One region of the Azospirillum baldaniorum genome, then DNA from elsewhere that is predicted to be linked to it. Evidence: riboswitches for the same ligand, from Rfam matches in the RefSeq annotation. Region 1 holds a riboswitch; each other region holds the start of a gene.
The links. Region 1 has a riboswitch for thiamine pyrophosphate ahead of Sp245p_RS20060 (LuxE/PaaK family acyltransferase). Riboswitches for the same ligand answer to the same signal wherever they lie in the genome.
Positions count from the first base shown of each region.

Region 2: linked by a shared signal. The riboswitch ahead of thiO (glycine oxidase ThiO) and the one ahead of Sp245p_RS20060 (LuxE/PaaK family acyltransferase) in region 1 are both predicted to bind thiamine pyrophosphate.
Region 3: linked by a shared signal. The riboswitch ahead of Sp245p_RS10550 (ABC transporter substrate-binding protein) and the one ahead of Sp245p_RS20060 (LuxE/PaaK family acyltransferase) in region 1 are both predicted to bind thiamine pyrophosphate.
Region 4: linked by a shared signal. The riboswitch ahead of thiC (phosphomethylpyrimidine synthase ThiC) and the one ahead of Sp245p_RS20060 (LuxE/PaaK family acyltransferase) in region 1 are both predicted to bind thiamine pyrophosphate.

Region 1 covers NZ_CP022254.1:1,268,304-1,271,561, reverse strand. Annotated here, with positions in the region: gene Sp245p_RS20065 (acyl-CoA reductase) at 1-507, opposite strand, end outside; gene Sp245p_RS20060 (LuxE/PaaK family acyltransferase) at 507-1,586, opposite strand; TPP riboswitch at 1,661-1,790, opposite strand; gene Sp245p_RS20055 (DUF5672 family protein) at 1,932-3,258, shown strand, end outside.
Region 2 covers NZ_CP022262.1:618,893-622,150, reverse strand. Annotated here, with positions in the region: gene mgtE (magnesium transporter) at 93-1,532, shown strand; TPP riboswitch at 1,579-1,682, shown strand; gene thiO (glycine oxidase ThiO) at 1,674-2,858, shown strand; gene thiS (sulfur carrier protein ThiS) at 2,855-3,064, shown strand; gene thiG (thiazole synthase) at 3,111-3,258, shown strand, end outside.
Region 3 covers NZ_CP022253.1:2,219,000-2,222,257, forward strand. Annotated here, with positions in the region: gene Sp245p_RS10545 (branched-chain amino acid ABC transporter permease) at 1-308, opposite strand, end outside; gene Sp245p_RS10550 (ABC transporter substrate-binding protein) at 316-1,470, opposite strand; TPP riboswitch at 1,540-1,637, opposite strand; gene Sp245p_RS10555 (STAS domain-containing protein) at 1,798-2,175, shown strand; gene Sp245p_RS10560 (DMT family transporter) at 2,180-3,076, opposite strand.
Region 4 covers NZ_CP022253.1:1,951,570-1,954,827, forward strand. Annotated here, with positions in the region: gene oxlT (oxalate/formate MFS antiporter) at 1-47, shown strand, start outside; gene thiC (phosphomethylpyrimidine synthase ThiC) at 124-1,965, opposite strand; TPP riboswitch at 2,082-2,194, opposite strand; gene Sp245p_RS09245 (hypothetical protein) at 2,399-2,587, shown strand; gene oxlT (oxalate/formate MFS antiporter) at 2,660-3,258, opposite strand, start outside.

The sequences.
Region 1 (3,258 bases):
GGAGATCAGGCTCCACAGCGGCAGGCCCGGCACGTTGCCCGCCCAGACATGCAGCAGCAGTTCCGGCCCGAAGGCGCGGGCGAAGCCGCCCTTGGGCATCGGCTGGAAATCGTCGAGCACCGCCGGGTTGGCGAAATCCTCGGCGATGAATTTCCGCAGCTCCGGCCCGCGGAAGGTCTTCAGATAGCCGGTCAGCCCCAGCCGGACCATCTCGGCGTCGTAGCCGGTGACCAGCGGCAGCAGCCGTTCCGCCTTCCGCCGCCACGGGTCGTCGCGGTCGAGCAGCCGGGCGACGGCGCGGTCGATGGTGGCGGCGATCTCCGCGACGGTGCGGCGTCTCAGGTAAGTCCGCGCGTTCGTCCGCACCCGCGTTGCCAATTCAGCGACCTGTGGCTCGGTCAGCACCGGCACCGCCACGTCGAGCGTCTCGGCGCCGCGCCGGAAGGTCAGCGTCCGCCAGTCCACCGCGTCGGCGGACAGCCCCGGCAAATGCCCGGCGCGCTCCATCAGGAAGCCCGTGCCGCTTTGAGGAAGTCCTCGACCGCCATGGAGCAGCCCTTGGCGTCCGCCCCGTCGGCCCGGCCGAGAAGCTGGAAGCCGCCGTCCACCTCCACCCCCGCATCCTCGGTCAGGATGGCCGACGCGCAGTTGAAATGGGCCAGATCGTGATGGACGAGCACGCCGACGCTGCCGCGCGGCACCTCCTGCCCGGTCAGCGGGTTGATGACCCGGCTGCGGATCCAGTGCGGGCCGGACTTCACCGACGGGCAGGCCTCGTTGCCGTCGTCGTAGAACTGGGTGCTCAGCTCGGTCATGCCGTACATGTTGATGCACAGCCGGCGCGGCACACCGAAGGTCGCGGACAGGCGGCTGTAGAACTCCTCCGCCGCCATCTCGCGCGACTGGCCCTTGAAGCCGCCGGTGTCGAGGATGCGGCTGCCCGCCGGCAGGGCGAAGCTCCGCCCCCGCTCGGCCAGCGCGTCCATCAGATGCACGACGCTGAAGCTCGCCCCCAGCAGGGCGTAGGGTTCGCCGGTGGCCTCGGCACGGGACAGCTCGGCGATGGCCCCGTCCACGTCCAGCCCGGCGTCGGAGACGAAATACCGGCTCTCCGCCGTCCCGAATTCGCTCTTGGCCAGCGCCAGATAATGGGCGAGCGAGGAGTTGGGCATCGCCTGCTCGGTCGGGAACAGGATGCCCATGCGCAGCCGATCATGCTCACCCATAAAGCGGCGGCGGAAGTTGACGGTCATCGAGCGGTCGTAGACCGCCAGCGTCGGGTGATGGCTCTTGCCCCGCACGCCCTTGGTGGTGCCGCTGGTCATGAAGACGTGCGGGCATTCCTCCGGCGGGCGGCCGCTCAGCGTCAGGTCCTTGAAGGCGCTGATCGGCACGGCGGGCACGTCGCGCCAGCTCTTCACCGTGCGCAGGGTGCGCGCCCGCTGGGTGGCGAAGCGGCGGTAGGGGGCGTTGGTCTCGAACTGGTGGGCGAAGACGGCCAGCGCCATGCGGTTGAACGCCTCCTCGTCCGCCTCTCCGGCGGCGATGAAGGCCAGCAGCTCTTCGACAAGTCGGGCTTCGGTCACGTCCGCACACCTTTTGCAACGCCAACAAACTGTTGCCGGGACAAGCGGTGTCTGGATGGAATGGGGGTACGCCGTGCCGCCCTTCAGTCCCGTCCCTACGCCGGTATGACCCGGATCAGGTTCGATGGGTCACCGCGTTGTCCGGATGAAAGCGCCGGACCGGCGGAGTCTCAGCCTCCTAGCGAGGCCCCCCAGGGAACATTCGCAAGCTAAGGGACCGGCCCCCGCCCGTCAAGGAGGTCGGGCTCTGAGACGCACGGCGCTCCGCCCGTGGCAGCCCCACAACCGCCGTGATAGGATCCGCGCCCGCGGGCGGCCGACGCCGGCGGCAGAACGGGGAACGGGATGGTGAGGATCGAGGACTGCACGCTGGTGTTCGCCGACACGGCGAACCACGCCCTGGTCGAGATGGCCATCCGGGACAGCATCGCCGCCTGCCGCTTCTCCAGCGTCCTGCTGCTGTCCGACCGCGATCCGAAGATCCCCGGCGTCGATTTCCACCGCATCGCCCCGATCAACGACATCGACGACTATTCGGACACGATCAACGTCCGCCTGCGCCGGCTGGTGACGACGGGCCATGTCCTGATCGCGCAGTGGGACGGCTTCGTCGCCGACCCACAGGCATGGACGGAGGAGTTCCGCGCCTTCGACTACATCGGCGCCCGCTGGGGCTGGTACGACGACGGCATGACGGTGGGGAACGGCGGCTTCTCCCTGCGCTCCGCCGCCCTGCTCGACCGGCTGCGCGACCTGCCCTTCGAAGCCGGCATCCCCGAGGACCACGTCATCTGCCGGACCGAGCGCCCGGCGCTGGAGAAGGCCGGCATCCGCTTCGCCCCGGAGGCCGTGGCCGACCGCTTCGCCTTCGAGCGCACGCCGGTGCCGGGACCGGCCTTCGGCTTCCACGGCCTGTTCAACTTCGGCAAGGTGCTGGGGGACCGCGCGCTGGAGGAACGGATCGAGGTGATGGACGGCCCGCTTCTCGACCGGCGCGACTACACCGACCTGATGACCAGCCTCGCGCTGTCCGGACGCAAGGCCCCCTTCGCCTCCATGGTCCGCAAGCTGGTGGCGCGGCGGGACGAGACGTTCCTGCGCTCCCAGATCACCGAATGGACGAGCGGCGTGCAGCGGGACTATGTGCTGGCCCTGGCCGATGCGGTGCAGACGACGGCGGCGCCGGGGTCGCGCTGGCCGGCGGTGGCCGCGCCGCAGCGACGCCAGCCGAAGATCTACGACTGCTTCACCTTCCACAACGAACTCGACCTTCTGGAGCTGCGCTTCCGCGAGCTGTACGACACGGTCGACCAGTTCGTGATCGTCGAGGCCAAGCAGACCTTCACCGGCGCGCCCAAGCCGCTGCATTTCATGGAGGAGCGCGATCGCTTCCTGCCCTTCCTGGACAAGGTGAAGCTGGTCGTCGCCCCCGACTTCCCGGAAACCGACAATCCCTGGGTGCGCGAGCGGGCGCAGCGGAACGCCATCGCGCTCGGGCTGGACAAGGTGGAGCCGGACGACATCGTCATCGTTTCAGACGTGGACGAGATTTTGCGCGCCCGCTCGGTCGCGTCGCTGCGCGACAGTTCGGCGATGATCGCGGGGTTCCGCGTGCCGCTGTTCTACTTCAAGGTCAATTTCATGAACGTGGAGGGCGAGAACTTTTCGGTCT
Region 2 (3,258 bases), on a different contig from region 1:
CCACCAACCCGCAAACGCCGGTGCGCCATGGTCGGCCGATCGCAGGACCATGCCGTCACGCCGCATTGCCATCGTACAGGGAGGGTGCCGCCATGCACACCGACCGCCAGGAACCGGATCGTATCCAGGACGATGTGCCGCACCCGGCCGAACGCCCCGCCCCGCCCCGCGAGGACGGCGAGGAGGAGCGCGCCTATGGTGTTGAGCCGGAGTTCGTGGAGGAGATCGTCGAACGGCTGCACGCCGGACGGCGCGACGATCTGCGCGCGGAGGTGGACAAGCTTCACCCCGCCGACATCGCCGACCTGATCGAGCAGCTCGGTCACGATGACCGGGAGGCGCTGATCGGTGTCCTGCGTCCCGACTTCGACGGCGAGGTGCTGAGCTACCTCAACCCCGATCTCCGCGAAGAGATCGTCGAGCTGTTCGAACCGAAGGAGCTGGCCGCCGCCGTCGCGGAGCTGGACACCGACGACGCCGTCGACGTCATCGAGGACCTGGACGAGGACACCCGGCGCGAGGTGCTGGAGAATCTGCCGGCCGCCGACCGCGCGCTGGTCCAGGAGAACCTGACCTACGACGAATACACCGCCGGCCGCCTGATGCAGCGCGATCTGGTGGCGGTGCCGCAGTTCTGGACGGTGGGCAAGACCATCGATTACGTCCGTGCCGCCACCGACGAGCTGCCGGAGGACTTCTACGATATCTTCGTCGTCGATCCGATGCACCGGGTGGTCGGCGCGGTGCCGCTGTCGCGCCTGCTGCGCCAGAAGCGGTCGATCCGCATTGCCGATCTGGTGACGGAGGAGGTGGACACCATCCCCGCCACCATGGATCAGGAGGAGGTGGCGAACCTGTTCCGCCAATACGCCCTGGTCTCCGCCCCTGTGGTGGATGCCGGCGGGCGGTTGATCGGCGTCATCACCGTCGACGACGTGGTCCACATCATCGACGAGGAAGCCGAAGACGACATCGGCAAGCTGGGCGGCGTCGGCGACACCTCGATCTACCGCTCGGTTCTGGAGACCTCGCGCTCGCGCATTTCCTGGCTGGGCGTGAATCTGTTCACCGCCTTCGCCGCGGCGGGCGTCATCTCGCTGTTCGAGGCGACCATCGAACAGATCGTGGCGCTGGCCGTGCTGATGCCGATCACCGCCTCGATGGGCGGCAACGCCGGGACCCAGACCCTGACCGTAGCGGTGCGCGCCCTGGCGACGCGCGAGCTGTCGTCCTCCAACGCGCCCCGCGTGGTGGGGAAGGAGGTTCTGGTCGGGCTGCTCAACGGCGCCGTCTTCGCCACGCTGGTGGGGGCCATCGCCGCGACGTGGTTCGAGCCGATGATCGGCCTGGTCATCGGCTGCGCCATGGTCATCAACCTGTTCGTCGCCGGCCTGTGCGGCGTGCTGATTCCCATCGGGCTGGACCGGCTGGGCGTCGATCCGGCGGTGGCGAGTTCGGTCTTCCTGACCACCATGACCGATGTCATCGGCTTCCTGTCCTTCCTGGGGCTGGCGTCGCTTTTGTTGTTGTGACCAACGAAAAGGGGCTTGCCAAAGGCGGCTCTCTTCCGGATGATCCGGGCATTGGCTGGGGTGCCGTGCGGGATGCGCTCACGCGGCTGAGATCACACCCATCGAACCTGTCTGGATAATGCCAGCGAAGGGAGCCGCCGCATGGTATCCGCGCCCTTATCTCATTCTGATTCCGCTCTTTCCGTTTCTGGAGGGCCCTCCATCGCCGTGATCGGCGCCGGGGTGATCGGCCTGTCCATCGCCTGGAGGCTGGCCGCCGCCGGCTGCCGGGTCGAGGTCTTCGACCGCGGCGCTGCCGGCCGGGGCGCCAGCCACGCCGCGGGCGGCATGCTCGCCGCTTGTGTCGAGACCGAACCCGGCGAAGAGAGCCTTCTGCCGCTGACCCGCGCATCGCAGGACCTGTGGCCCGCCTTCGCGGCGGAGTTGGAGGCCGCTTCCGGCATGGCGGTGGACCTGCGCGGCGAAGGCACGATGGTCATCGCGCTGAACGCCGACGACGCGGCCAAGGTGCGCTTCCTGCACGATTTCCAGACCAGGCTCGGCCTGCCGGTGGAATGGCTGAGCGGGGCGGAGGTGCGGCGGCGCGAGCCCTATCTCCAGCCGGGCGTCGCCGGCGCGCTGTTTTGCGCAGGCGACCATCAGGTCGACAACCGCAAGGTCGCCACCGCCCTGCACGCCGCCGCCCTGCGGGCCGGCGCCGTGGTGCACGAATACGCTGAGGTGTCCCGCATCGAAGTCCGCGGTGGTCGGGCGGTCGGTATCCAGGTCGAGGACCGTCTGGTCGAGGCCGATCAAGTGGTTCTGGCCGCCGGGGCGTGGTCGGGCTGGATCGACGGGTTGTCTCCGGCGGTGCGGCCGCCCGTGCGCCCGGTGAAGGGACAGATGCTCTGCCTGCGCATGGACGCCCGCCTGCCGTTGCTGCGCCATGTGGTGTGGACCCCCGGCACCTACCTGATCCCGCGGCTGGACGGGCGGCTGCTCGTCGGCGCCACGACGGAGGAGCGCGGGTTCGACGACCGGCTGACCGCCGGGGGCCAGTTCGCCCTGCTGGAGGGGGCATGGCGCGCCCTGCCGGGCATCGCCGAGCTGCCCATCGAGGAGGCATGGGCCGGCTTCCGCCCGGGCACCCGCGACGACGCCCCGATCCTCGGCCTCTCGGAGGTCGAGGGGCTGGTCTACGCCACCGGGCACCACCGCAACGGCATCCTGCTGACCCCGGTCACCGCGGATTCGGTGGCGCGTCTGGTCCTGACCGGGGAGGCCGATCCGGTGATCCGCCCCTTCGCGCTCGACCGCTTCGCCCAGCCGAAGGGGGCCGCGGCATGAGCGCCCGCATCCGTGTCAACGGGCGGGAGGAGGACCTCGCCGCCCCCACCGTCGCCGCCCTGCTGGCCGGGCGGGGAATCGCCGCGGGCACCCGCGGGGTCGCGGTCGCCCTCAACGGCGCCGTCCTGCCGTCCCGCCGCTGGGACGAGACGCCCCTGTCCGCGGGCGACGCCCTGGAGATCATCCGTCCCGTGCAGGGCGGCTGAAATTCTCACCCGCCGGAGCGCGGGTCCGACATCCAAGGAAACACCCATGAACGACACGCTCACCATAGCGGGCCGTGAGTTCCGCTCGCGCCTGTTTCTCGGCACCGCCGGTTATCCGAACCAGCAGGTCATGCTGGACGCGCTGGAGGCCAGCGGCAGCGAACTGGTCACGCTGGCCATCCGGCGCATCAGCC
Region 3 (3,258 bases), on a different contig from region 1:
ATCGTGCTGATGAAGACCGCCACCGGCGGGCGGCGGCGCAGCGGAAGATAGGCCGCCGCCGCCAGCAGCAACCCAAGCCCGGCCATCAGCACCAGCACCACCGGCAGCAGAAGCAGTCCGGGCAGCGGCAGATACCCCGGCAGATGCGGCGCCAGCGCCACGCCGAGCAGACCGCCGGCCATCACGAGATCGCCCTGCGCAAAATTCACCGCCGCGGTGGCGTTCAGCACCAGCACGAAGCCGAGCGCGACCAGCGCGTAGGCCGCACCCAGGGCGAGGCCGTTGACGAGAAGCTGCAGGGTGATCAAGGCTTGCTCACTTCACCATGCCGGTCACCACGCCGGTCAGGTTGTCGTAGCGCTTGGCGATCGCCGGCACGCGCGAGGCGCCGTCGTAGCAGACGATCACCGCGGAATGCGCCATGTTGCCCTTGCCGTCCGATTTGTAGGTCATGGCGAGGCCCTGGTGAGTCCCGCCGGACAGGGCCTTGCGCACCGCTTCCGCGTTGTCCGCACCGCCCTGCACCGCCGCCAGCACCATGCGGATGCCGTCATACTGGCCGAGCGCGAAGGCGTCCGGCTCCGCGTTGAAGGCGGCGCGGTAGGCGGCGGTGAAGGCCTCCACCTCCGGGCTGCCGCCGGAGATCGGCGAGGCCGCCGTCTCGGCGCAGACGCCCTTCAGCTCGGCCGGTTCCAGAAGCGCCGCCGTGCTCGGCTGGTGCATGGCGGAGCCGGCGACGATCGGCACCGCCACCCCGTTGGCCGCCGCCTGCCGGATGAACAGGGCGGTCGGGCCGGAATGCAGATGCAGCACCAGCACGTCGGGCTTGGCGGCCAGCGCCTTGGTCAGGACGGGCAGCAGATCCTTGGCGGCGGGGTCCACGCCCTCCTCGAACACCGGCTCGACGCCGAGCTTCTTGAAGGCCTGCTCCAGATGGGCCTTGCCGCTCTGCCCGTAGGCCGTCGTCTGGTAGATCACCGCCGGGCGCTTCTTGCCCAATTCCTCCGCCACGTAGCGGGCATGGGCCTCCTTGGTCACCGCGTCGCCGGGGAAGAAGCGGAAGACCCAGGGGTTGCCCTGCTCGGTGATGCTTGCCGTACCCGACACGGTGACCAGCGGAATTTTGTAGTCCTGGGCCAGCGGCAGCATCGCCAGCATCTGCGTGCCCAGCATGCTGGCCGCCACCGCGGTGACCTTGCCGCCCGCCGCACGCTCCAGCGCCGTGACCGCGGCCTCCGGAGAGGTGCCGGTGTCGATCACCTCCGACCGCACCGCCACACCCGCGGGCGCGTCCTTCAGCGCCAGGACCGCGCCGTTGCGCTGGCTCGTGCCCTCCAGCGACAGGAAGCCGGTCAGCGGCACCAGCACGGGGACCGACGCCTCGCCCGCCCGCGCCGCGCCCGGGAGGAGCGACGCCGAAAAGACCGCCGAAATGGCCGTTGCCGAGAGGATGGAAAGGAAGCGCCGCATGGATGTGTCTCCTCCTGCCCGGCGAAGAACCGCGCGAGGACGAGGAGGCCAGGGAAGTAGCGGCGGCACAGCCTCGAACGCTTGGCTCCCTTCGCTGGCATGACCCAGATCAGGTTCGATGGGTGTGGTCTCAGCCCGCCTTGCGGCAGGCACCCCAGCCGTTCGTGTGCACAGTGTGAGCCCGGCGCGCGGCTGTCAAGCGGCGGCCCGGCGCCTTTTCACAATTTCGCAACGCAACAGACACCGGAGAGTCGTGCTTCCCGTGGTTCCTTCCGCCGCCCCCGGCCCGCGCCGGACCGTCGCCCCAACCGGAAGTCGCCCCGAAGCATGCGGCCCACCCCGTCGCACAGCACCGTCACCCTCAACCCCTTCGCCACGGCGCAAGGCGGATGCGAGTTGCGCGCCGTCCTGTCAGGGCGGATCGACCACGCCGCCCTGCCCGGCCTGACGCCCCTGCTCCGCCGCGTCGCGGAGGCACGGGCGCTGACCCTGCGCGTCGATCTGGGACGGGTGGAGTTCCTCGATTCCTGCGGCATCGGCATTCTGCTGGCGCTGCGCAACGCGGTGCTCGACTGCGGCGGCGCTATCGCCTTCGAGAATCACCCGCCGCGGATCCGGCGCGTGCTGGAGCGCAGCCGGATCATCGCCCTGACGGCCTCCCCGCACGCCGTCGACGGCGGGTTGACGCTTCCCGCCGCCGCCTGACCCGTCAGTCGCCGCGGCGCAGCGTTTCCCGATAGAGGATGTAGAGCCCGCTGGCGATGATGATCCCGGCACCGGCCAGGACCGTGGGAGTCGGCACGTCGCCGAAGACCAGGAAGCCGAGCAAGGTCGCCCAGATCATCCCCGTGTATTCGAAGGGCGCCACCACCGCGGCACGGCCCAGGCGGAAGGCCTGGGTCATCAGCACCTGCGCCGCGCCGCCCAGCGTGCCGACCAGAAGCATCAGCCCGAGGTCGAACCCGCCCGGCTGCACCCAGTCGGGAATCGCCGCCACGCCACTCACCACCGTGGTGGTCAGCAGCAGATAAACGACAATGGCGGTGTTGCTCTCCGTCCGCGACAGGCCACGCACCGCGATCATCGCCAGCGCATAGAAGAAGGCCGCAGCCACGCCGACGACAATCGGCAGGAGCGGTGCGTCGGCCTCCGGGCGGGCCATCACCACCACGCCGCCGAAGCCGACCAGCACCGCCGCCCAGCGCCGCCAGCCCACCGGCTCGCCGAGCAGCGGCATCGACAGCGCCGTGATGAACAGCGGCCCGGCGAAGCTCAGCACATAGACCTCGGCCAGCGGCAGATGCTTGAAGGCGTAGAAGAAGCAGCCCATCGACAGCAACCCGGCCAGCGAACGGAAGACGTGGGCGACCGGGCGCCGCGTGCGCATCCCACCCCAGCCGCCGCGCGCCACCGAAATGCCGCCGACCAGCACCACCGCCACCAACGACCGCGCGAACATGAGCTGCGCCACCGGATAGCCGCTGCTCAAGTATTTGATGAGCGTGTCCATGCCCGCGAACAGGAAGATGGCCAGCACGAAGCAGCCGATGGCACGGCGGGTGTCGTCGCTGGCGGCAGCGGCGGGAAGAGCGGCGGCTTGGGTCATGATTGCACAGTATATGAGCAGCCCGGACGCTGCCCAATGCCGCAACCGCAGGTCTGGCCCGCGCCGCATCGCCTGGAGAGTGCGTCGGCGATTCACGCTTCGTGAATCGCCGGGCGGACGTTTGGCGAAGCGACCCCGGCCTTTCGCGGATCGGCGCTGGCCCCGGCCGATGCGGTGGACAG
Region 4 (3,258 bases), on a different contig from region 1:
AATCGCTGGACGCGCGCAGCGGCCGGAGCGTGACGGCAACGCCCTGACGCTCTTTTCCCCGCTTGGGGAAGGAGCCGAAGCGAGGGGACGCCCGCGAGGGCGTCCCCTTTTCGATTCGGGAGGTCAGTCCGCCGCCTGCCCCTCCTCCAAATAAATCTCCCCGCCCTTGGCGCGGAAGCTCTCCGACATCTCGGCCATGCCGGAGTTGGCGTAGTCCCGCACCTCCTGCGTGATCTTCATCGAGCAGAACTTCGGCCCGCACATCGAACAGAAATGCGCGACCTTCGCCCCCTCCGCCGGCAAGGTCTGATCGTGGAAGCGCTCCGCCGTCTCAGGGTCGAGCGACAGGTGGAACTGGTCGCGCCAGCGGAACTCGAAGCGGGCGCGCGACAGGGCGTCGTCGCGTTCCTGGGCGCCGGGATGGCCCTTGGCGAGGTCAGCGGCGTGGGCGGCGATCTTGTAGGTGACCACGCCCACCTTGACGTCGTCGCGGTCCGGCAGCCCCAGATGCTCCTTCGGCGTGACGTAGCAGAGCATCGCCGTGCCGAACCAGCCGATCATGGCGGCGCCGATGGCGCTGGTGATGTGGTCGTAACCCGGCGCGATGTCCGTGGTCAGCGGCCCGAGCGTGTAGAAGGGCGCCTCGCCGCACAGCGCCAGCTGCTTGTCGACGTTGGCCTTGATCTTGTGCATGGGCACATGGCCCGGCCCCTCGATCATCACCTGCACATCGTGCTTCCAGGCGATCTTGGTCAGCTCGCCCAGCGTCTCCAGCTCGGCGAACTGGGCGGCGTCGTTGGCGTCGGCGATGGAACCGGGGCGCAAGCCGTCGCCCAGCGAGAAGGCGACGTCGTACGCCTTCATGATCTCGCAGATCTCCTCGAACCGCTCGTAGAGGAAGCTCTCGCGGTGGTGGGACAGGCACCATTTCGCCATGATCGAGCCGCCGCGCGACACGATGCCGGTGGTGCGCTTCGCGGTTAGCGGGATGTGCGCCAGACGGATGCCGGCGTGGATGGTGAAGTAATCCACCCCCTGCTCCGCCTGCTCGATCAGCGTGTCGCGGAAGATCTCCCAGGTCAGGTCCTCGGCCTTGCCGCCCACCTTCTCCAGCGCCTGATAGATCGGCACGGTGCCGATGGGGACCGGGCTGTTGCGCAGGATCCATTCACGGGTGGTGTGGATGTTGCGGCCGGTGGACAGGTCCATCACGGTGTCGGCGCCCCAGCGGATCGACCAGACCATCTTGTCGACCTCCTCCCCCACCGAGGACGCGACGGCGGAGTTGCCGATGTTCGCGTTGATCTTGGTGAGGAAGTTGCGGCCGATGATCATCGGCTCCGATTCGGGGTGGTTGATGTTGGACGGGATGATCGCCCGCCCGCGCGCCACTTCGTCGCGGACGAACTCCGGCGTCACATGGTCGGGGATGGAGGCGCCGAAATCGTCACCATCCCGCGCCGCCGCCTCGGCCAGCCGCTGGCGGCCCAGATTTTCGCGGACGGCGATGTACTCCATCTCCGGCGTGACGATGCCGGCGCGGGCGTAGGCCATCTGCGTGACCGTCCGGCCCGGCTTGCCGCGCAGCGGACGGCGCCCGGCGCGGTCGAAGACGGGCACGGCGCGCGTCTCGCCGACGCGCAGCCCGTCGTCCTCCGGACGGACCTCGCGGCCCTCATAGGCCTCGACGTCGCCGCGGGCCTCGATCCAGGAACGGCGCAGCTCCGCTAGGCCGCGGCGGATGTCGGTCTGCACCGCGGGATCGCTGTAGGGGCCGGAGGTGTCGTAGACGCGCACCGGCGGCTCGCCGCCGCCGACATGGATGTCGCGCATCGCCACGCGCAGGTCGGGGAAGCGCTCCCCGGCCACATGGACCTTGCTGGACGACGGCAGCGGGCCGGTCGTCACCGAGAAATGGTCGGACGGCGCGGCGTCTTTCGAAGCGGAGGGAAGAGTGTCGGGCATCTGCTGTGGATCTCCATCGCACATAGGATCGTTGGAGACCCGGGTGTGACGGAGCGGCAGAACGGACGACCGGAGCGGTCCCCATGGAGGGGTGCGCGATGGGGGTGCGCGTGACCGTGGCCCGTTTGTTCCTGTCCCTACGCCGGTACGACCCGGATCAGGTTCAAAGGGTTCGGCGCCTTACGGCATCATCTCAGCCCCGTGCTATGGGGCTCCCCTTGGAACGTCGCCATGCTGAACGATCCGCCCCACCCACGTCAATGCGATTCACAGCGCGATTCACGGCGAATCCCGCCCGATCAATGCGCTTGGCGCGTTTCTGGTATCCATTATCTGGTATACAAAATCCTATTGCGCAGCCTGAGCCGGGCCGCTATGCTGCATCACAACAACAAGAAGCAACATCCCCTCCCGAGTGCCCGGAGCCCGTCCCATGCTCGAATCCCAGATGATCGCCTTCGTCGCCCTGGCCGGACTGATGGGCCATGGCCTGACCCTGCTGATGCGGGAGGACGACGAGTGGAACGCCGATCCGCAGGACGAGCAGCCGGACGGTCTCTGGTCGTCGGACCGCTTCAACCAGTCCGGCGAGGGCCACAACCGTCCCTTCTTCCTGGAATGAAAGAAGGCCGCCGCGCGGGGTGCGCGCGGCGGCCGTCATTCGAGACAAGAAACCTGAAGCTTCGCGGGCCGATCAGTGGCCGGGCTGCACCGCCAGCCCACCCGCACCCTGCTGGGCGGCGAGTTCGGCGTTTCGGGCGTGATGCTTGCGCAACATGGGCCGCAGGACCGCGATGGCGCAGAAGGCCGCGATGAGGTCCATGGTGGCGCAGATGTAGAGCACGGTCGCCCAGGTGCCGGTGGCTTCCATCAGCAGGTTGCCCAGCGGGACCAGCAGGGCCGCGACGCCCTTGGCGCAGTACAGCACGCCGTAGATCTTCGCCGCATGCTTGGTGCCAAAGGTGTCCGCCGAAGTGGCGCTGAACAGGCTGTACACTTCGCCCCAGGCCAGGAACACCAGACCCGACAGGATCAGGAACATGATCGGGTCGTGGCCGAAGCGGCTGAGCATCAGGATGCCGAGGCCTTCGAAGGTGAAGGCGATGAACATGGTCGCTTCACGGCCGATGTGGTCGGAGACGAAGCCGAACAGCGGACGGGAGATGCCGTTCATCACGCGGTCGAGCATCAGCGCGAAGGGCAGAGCCGCCATGGTGATGCCGAACAGGCTGATCGGGGCTTCCTTCACGCCCAGATCGTGGGCGATCACGCCGAGCTGGGCCACCGCCATCA